DNA from 2 places in the Bacillus sp. FG16 genome. Region 2 is predicted to be linked to the other one. Evidence: riboswitches for the same ligand, from Rfam matches in the RefSeq annotation. Region 2 holds a riboswitch; the other holds the start of a gene.
What was found. Region 2 has a riboswitch for cyclic di-AMP ahead of ACODS7_RS20425 (APC family permease). Riboswitches for the same ligand answer to the same signal wherever they lie in the genome.
Positions count from the first base shown of each region.

Region 1: another riboswitch for cyclic di-AMP. It lies ahead of ACODS7_RS22960 (hypothetical protein); the one in region 2 lies ahead of ACODS7_RS20425 (APC family permease).

Region 1 covers NZ_JBMDKC010000076.1:11,023-14,431, reverse strand. Annotated here, with positions in the region: gene kdpA (potassium-transporting ATPase subunit KdpA) at 1-598, opposite strand, end outside; gene kdpF (K(+)-transporting ATPase subunit F) at 618-695, opposite strand; gene ACODS7_RS22975 (SipW-dependent-type signal peptide-containing protein) at 695-799, opposite strand; cyclic di-AMP (ydaO/yuaA leader) riboswitch at 898-1,043, opposite strand; gene ACODS7_RS22970 (hypothetical protein) at 1,178-1,300, opposite strand; gene ACODS7_RS22965 (hypothetical protein) at 1,304-1,537, opposite strand; gene ACODS7_RS22960 (hypothetical protein) at 1,551-1,937, opposite strand; cyclic di-AMP (ydaO/yuaA leader) riboswitch at 2,031-2,178, opposite strand; gene thiD (bifunctional hydroxymethylpyrimidine kinase/phosphomethylpyrimidine kinase) at 2,264-3,076, opposite strand; gene thiF (thiazole biosynthesis adenylyltransferase ThiF) at 3,092-3,409, opposite strand, start outside.
Region 2 covers NZ_JBMDKC010000060.1:25,816-29,224, reverse strand. Annotated here, with positions in the region: gene ACODS7_RS20440 (hypothetical protein) at 1-454, opposite strand, end outside; gene panE (2-dehydropantoate 2-reductase) at 630-1,574, shown strand; gene ACODS7_RS20430 (hypothetical protein) at 1,639-1,767, opposite strand; cyclic di-AMP (ydaO/yuaA leader) riboswitch at 1,907-2,053, shown strand; gene ACODS7_RS20425 (APC family permease) at 2,198-3,409, shown strand, end outside.

The sequences.
Region 1 (3,409 bases), on a different contig from region 2:
CTGTAACCGCCCCATCTAACGTTTGTGGTACACCAAGTGCGACAAAAACTAGTGCCGCAATAAATGCGATAGGAAGAAACACTCTCGTTAACGCTCTCGTAAAATCAACGAAAAAGTTACCAAGTTCTTTTCCAGCAAGTCCTCTTATAAAAGCCATAACGAGCGCTAATGTCGTTGCTGGTGCCGCAAACATTAAAAATGTAATTCCGATTAATTGTGATAAATAAGATAAACCATTTTCACCGCTATAATGCTGTAAGTTTGTATCAGCCATAAAACTAATTGCTGTATTAAAAGCGAGCGTAGGCTCCATCCCTTCAATATGCGCTGGATTTAGTGGCAGCACACCTTGTAATCTGAAAATGAAGTATACGACAACGATCATAAATCCATTTAATAAAACTAATGATAATGCGTACTGTTTCCACGTTTGATTGTATGCTTTTACACCCGTAATTTTAAAAATAAGTTTTTCAAAAGGCCCGAATACTTTATCTAACGTTTTGCTACCTTGAAAAGCTTTTTCTAAATAAATCCCCGTTGGCTTTGCTACTAAAATAAACAAGAGCATTGTAATAATGACTGCAACCCAAATCATAATGAATGATTCCCCCTAATTAAAACTTCTCTGGATTTAATAATGCATACACTAAATACACTGTAATTGCTGCGACAATAACCGATAAGACAATCATCATGATTGCTTTCCTTCTTTCACAACTTTATCTGACCAACTTGCAAGACTTGCCATCGATGCAACTAATAAAATAAAAATCCCGACCATTACAACATCTAACATAACTATCCCTCTCTTCTTTTGTAAAAATTTACCATTAAAATATTAAAAAAGAACACTGAGCTCTACTCAGTGTTCAAAAAATGAACAACAAAAAGTAAACCTCCTCTCTAAACGCTTACGAGGTTAGCTGTCGGATTCGGGCCTAAAGAGTAGCCCTACTTTCAAAACTGAAAGATTCACCCCAAGTGACGATGCACAAAATTGGTTCCCCCGCTCCATTTCTGGAACTCAGCGATTTTAGGTTTTTTTGGAAATTTTATGAATGATTTATGAGAGTAAATATACTCCTCTATATTTCACTTGTAAAGGGCTAAATTTCTGAAAATAATAATATTTACATTCGTTTAAACGCTTACATTGAAGATTATTACTATTATTTCATCTATTTTCTTTATTTCTCTTCTCTTTTCTTAAAAATGACCTTTTAAATATGAAATAAAAAGAGCGAATGACATGAAGTGCATAGCTTGTTGCACTCAGCATTCGCTCTTTTTTATTCAACCTTTATTCTCCTCGTAAAAATGCACGTAAATTTCTCCCACGAATATAAACTTGTGTCAATTCTGCATGTAGCTGCTCATACTCGGTAATATCCATCTCTAAATACAAAGCATCTTTTGATGGTAATATAATATATGGCCCGGGAAAAAGGGGATCAATCTGAACCAATTCTTGAACTCGCTCTACCGATACTGCCCAACGATTTGCTATATCTCCAAGTAATAGTACCTTCATCATTTCTTCCCCCGCCCTATTCAAAAAATAAAAAAGAAATATTATCACAATTTGTAAACACGACAAACTTAGCTCCAATTGTTTCATAGAGCCTCGCTGGATATCGTTTATTCCTTGTAACAACAGTAATAGGTGCTTGAAAAGAAAAACGAATGTGTTCTGTGAAGAAACTAACGATTGGAAGCTCATCCCCTAGTAAAATCACCTTCTTAATGCACTCACAAATACTAGTAAAATCCTGCTCCTTACTACAACTATAAGTCCAATCAAACCCACAATTCCTAACTTCAGCCGCTACCTCTTCATTTGCTGTAAAAATAATTAACTCATGCTGAAATGCAACTAGATCTCTTAAACTATTTACCTTACTTTCTTCTCCAACACAAATAAGTGTTAGTTCCATGTACCTCATCCTCCTTAGTATAAAAGAAATCAAACATAGATTGATATTCCCCTATACTAATCAGATCGATGAAGTGATGTATCCATCATGGCACCGTCCTCTCTCAAGACGCTTACGAAGTTAGCTGTCGGATTCGGGCTTTGAGAGTAGCCCTACTTTCAAATTTGAAAGATTCACCCCTAGTGACACTGCACAAATTGGTTCCTCCGCTCCATATAATTGGACTCAGCGTTTACAAAAAAATATATTCTGGCTGATATATTACTCCTGTATTTTGAAAAAGTAAACAGAAAAAAAGCCAGTTATAAAACTGGCTTTTCACTTACCTATACACGCGTTCTATTCACTTTATACGCAAAATGATTCGTCGGTCCATGACCACTACCAATATTCAATGGCTCTTCAATTGCTATACTAATAAATCGTTTTGCTTCTTGAACAGCATCTTCAATTGAGTATCCTTTCGCAAGTCCTGCTGTAACCGCTGAAGCAAATGTACACCCACTTCCGTGCGTTTGCTTTGAAGGAATTCGCTCGCTTCTAAACTCAATAAATTCTTCTCCATCAAAGAGGAAATCAATTACTTCATTACCTTGATATTCTGCATGTCCGCCCTTCATAAGCACATATTTAGCACCTAATTCGTGCAATACTTTTGCAGCTTCCTTACTATCTTCAACATTATGAATCTCCATCCCAGTTAACACTTCTGCTTCTGGAACATTCGGTGTTATAACGGTTGCTACTGGTAATAAATATTCTTTTAATGCATGAACTGCTTCTTGCTGTAATAATGATGCACCGCCTTTTGCGATCATAACGGGATCTAGCACAATATTATTCCAGCCAAATTTTTTAATTTGTTCTGCAACAATTTGAATTATTTCACTACTAAATAACATTCCTAGTTTCACTGCATCTGGTGTTAAATCCGTACCAATTGAATTCAGCTGTTCTGTAATACCTTCTAACGGAACAGGATATACCCCTTGAACGCCAAGCGTGTTTTGAGCAGTAATTGCCGTAATAGCCGTCATTCCGTATACACCAAGCTCTTGGAATGTTTTTAAATCCGCCTGAATTCCAGCACCGCCGCCACTATCAGATCCTGCAATTGTTAAAGCTTTATTCACTTTCATCCCACTCATCCTTTTCTATCCAAAATAGCGATGATAAATCGTTTTTGCTTCGCTTATATCTTTCGTTCCATGTACGAGCACACGGCCATCTTTAAAGGCGACTAACCTCTTGTCTTCAACAGAAAATGATAATAAATATGGATTTACATTTAAATCATTCACGCGACCTTCCAGCAACTCTTTATATTGTTCAAAATTCATTTCTTCTTTATGAGGTGGTCTAATTTGAACTGTATTTCGCCCGCATAAAACTGCTGTTTTTGATGTGTTCTCTTTATTTAAATACGGATACAATGCATTCTCTCCACATGAAGGACAATTATGCTGGCGAAG
Region 2 (3,409 bases):
AGCGAGCAGCGAATTCGATTGCTTCAGATAAAGTCATATTTGGAGCAGTGTTTACTTTTGTTCGAATTGTTAAGAAGCCAAGTTCATAAGGACAAAGTGTTACATCAATAGAGTGTATCTTGAATGGAATTGAAATAAGGTTTGTTGTTAAATGTCCAGTTAAGTTAAGATCCTTTGAATAACGTTGCAAGCCCTTTTGATGCTCTGAGTGAGGAAAGAGAATTTTATTTGTAAATGAAAGATAGTATGCTTCCATATTTTGATGTGAAACTTTAAACTCCCCATAATATGTATTTTCATCATCGAGATGATCGAGCCGAAAAGGACGAAAATCGTTTTTTTGTAAGAAAGGGAACATATCTTGTTCATATCCAGCTTTAAACGAAAACGGGAATATAAATTGAAATATAGCTGTTGCTACACCTTTTTCCTCAATTGCTTGTATTGCCTCCATCTACATTGTTTCCTTTCCATATATGCTATAGAAACAACATGCCCAAATTTATTTGAAAATAACCACTGTTTTATACTTGTTTAAGAGTGAAAATTCAGCTTATTTAGCAGGGAACATGTATAATGTTATGTATACTAAAAGTTATAAAATTGTATTTTAAAAAGGGGGATGCTGTATGCGGATTTTAGTATTAGGCGCTGGTGGAGTCGGAGGATTTTTTGGTGGCAGATTAGTCGAGAAGGGAGAAGATGTCACGTTTCTTGTTCGTAGTAAACGGAAAAAACAATTAGAGGAAAGAGGACTTGTAATCCGAAGTGTTAACGGGGATTTTTCCTTCCGACCGAAATTAATAACGAAAGAAGAGCGAACTTCTCCATTTGATGTCATTTTATTTTCAACAAAAGCGTATCACTTAAACGAGGCAATTCAAGATTTGAAGCCGTTTGTTGGCGAAAATACTGTAATCATTCCATTGTTAAATGGTATCGCTCATTTATCGCTATTACAAAAAGAATTCGGCGAAGAAAAAGTAATTGGCGGTTTATGCTTTATCGAGACGACGTTAAACAATCAAGGAGAAATTGTACAAACTAGCGCTGCCAACAGACTTGTGTTTGGAGAAATTAAGTCTCAAAATTCAGAGAGAGTAAAGCATATTTCTAAAGCATTTTCAGGTACGAAATCTAGTTTTGTTTTAAGTGAAAATATTACGCAAGATATGTGGCATAAATATTTATTTATTACTGTAATGTCAGGTGTGACAACGTTAATGCGTGCACCAATTGGACCAATCCGTGAAAGTGAAGGCGGCCGTGATTTTATCCGTAATGTGTTTGAGGAATCTGTACAAATCATGAGAGTATTAGGAGCTCCAGTAAAGGCTAATATTGCCCAGGAACATATGAAAACGATTGATAAAATTTCGTATGATATGAAGTCATCGATGCAGCGTGATATGGAAAAGGGTTCGTTTATTGAAGGGAAGCACTTGCAAGGATATTTACTGGATGTAGCAGAGAAATTTTCTATAGCGGCACCATTATTAGGAACTATATATCAAAATTTAAAGGTGTATGAAGAGATGACCTTTAACAAATCTGTAATAGAATTAGATGTATGAAAAAATAAAAAAGATAGCAATATATAAGTGTATTGCTATCTTTTTTATTTTTTTGTATGACAAATTATTTATTTCTTTTCGTTCTATCTGTCAAATTTATTTCCTGTTCACGTTTACCATATAACTGATTAATTTCATTTGCTACTGCATCTAAATATGAATCGGAAAAAATAGGCTTCTTTTCTTTAGACATATGGGTCTCCTTTGCGGATTTTTAATATTCATTATGTATATTTCTCAGCGGATTATGCGCAATCATTTTAATTTTTTTCTTATTAAAAATTTTTGTTTACTTTTTGAAAATAAAGGAGTATTATAATCCACAGTTTTAATTTTCTAAATCGCTGAAACCGCATGGTACGGGGGACCCGTTTTTACGGATTAGTACATAATCCGATGGGGTGAATCCTTGAAAAAGGTAGGGCTACTCATAGGCCCGAATCCGACAGCTAACCTCGTAAGCGTTATATTGAGAAGGAAGGTGGAGCTTGTGCGACAAAAAAAATAATGTCTACAAGTCTATTTCGCTATGGCTTGTAGACATTTTTTGTTTTCTGAAGAAATTGTTTACTTGCTGTAAAAAGCAGAAAAGTTCGTACAAAATTATTGGAGAGTGGACAGCATTGGTTTCATCTATTAAAAGATTTTTAATTGGAAGACCGTTAAAATCAACAGAGCTTGGAGAACAAAAGCTTAATAAAACGAAAGCTTTAGCTATTTTATCTTCTGATGCATTGTCATCAGTTGCTTACGGTCCAGAGCAAATTTTAATTGCTTTAGCAGGTGTGGGAGCGATCGCTTATTGGTATTCCATTCCGATCGCTGTTGGGGTATTAGTATTATTGACAGCCCTTATTTTATCTTATCGTCAAATTATTTTTGCTTATCCGCATGGCGGGGGAGCGTATGTTGTATCAAAAGAAAATTTAGGGATGAATCCAGGCTTAATTGCTGGAGGATCTTTATTAGTCGACTATATTTTAACTGTTGCGGTAAGTGTATCTGCAGGTACAGATGCGCTAACATCTGCTTTTCCTAGTTTACATGCACATAATGTAATCATTGCGATTATATTTGTTATATTTATTACGATCTTAAATTTAAGAGGAGTAACGGAATCAGCTTCCGTTTTAGCATATCCTGTTTATTTATTTGTTTTAGCACTATTTATATTAATTGGTGTAGGCATATATAATATTTTGACTGGTCACGTTTCGCAGGCTTTACACACGCCGATCGGAACGCCGGTTGCGGGCATTAGTTTGTTTTTACTGTTAAGAGCATTTGCATCAGGTAGTTCTGCTTTAACAGGTGTTGAAGCAATTTCAAATGCAATTCCGAACTTTAAAGATCCTGCGCCAAACAATGCTGCAAAAACATTGCTTGCAATGGGTGCATTACTTGCTGTGTTATTTTCAGGAATTGTATTTTTAGCTTATTATTACGGAGTGACGCCGAGTAAAGAAGTAACAGTTGTTTCTCAAATTGCTGAACAAACATTTGGACGTAATTTCATGTACTATGTCATACAAGGTACAACAGCTTTAATATTAATTCTCGCAGCTAATACAGGCTATTCTGCATTTCCTTTATTAGCGGTTAACCTCGCAAAAGATAAATTCATACCGAGAATGTTTACGATTAGAGGAGACCGTCTAGGTTACTCAAACGGTATTATAATACTTGGAGTTGCTTCGATTATTTTAATTGTAGCTTTCCAAGGACAAACAGAACATTTAATTCCGTTATATGCAGTAGGTGTATTTATTCCATTTACACTTTCTCAAACAGGGATGGTATTAAAGTGGCTTCGTGAAAAACCTGAAGGATGGGCT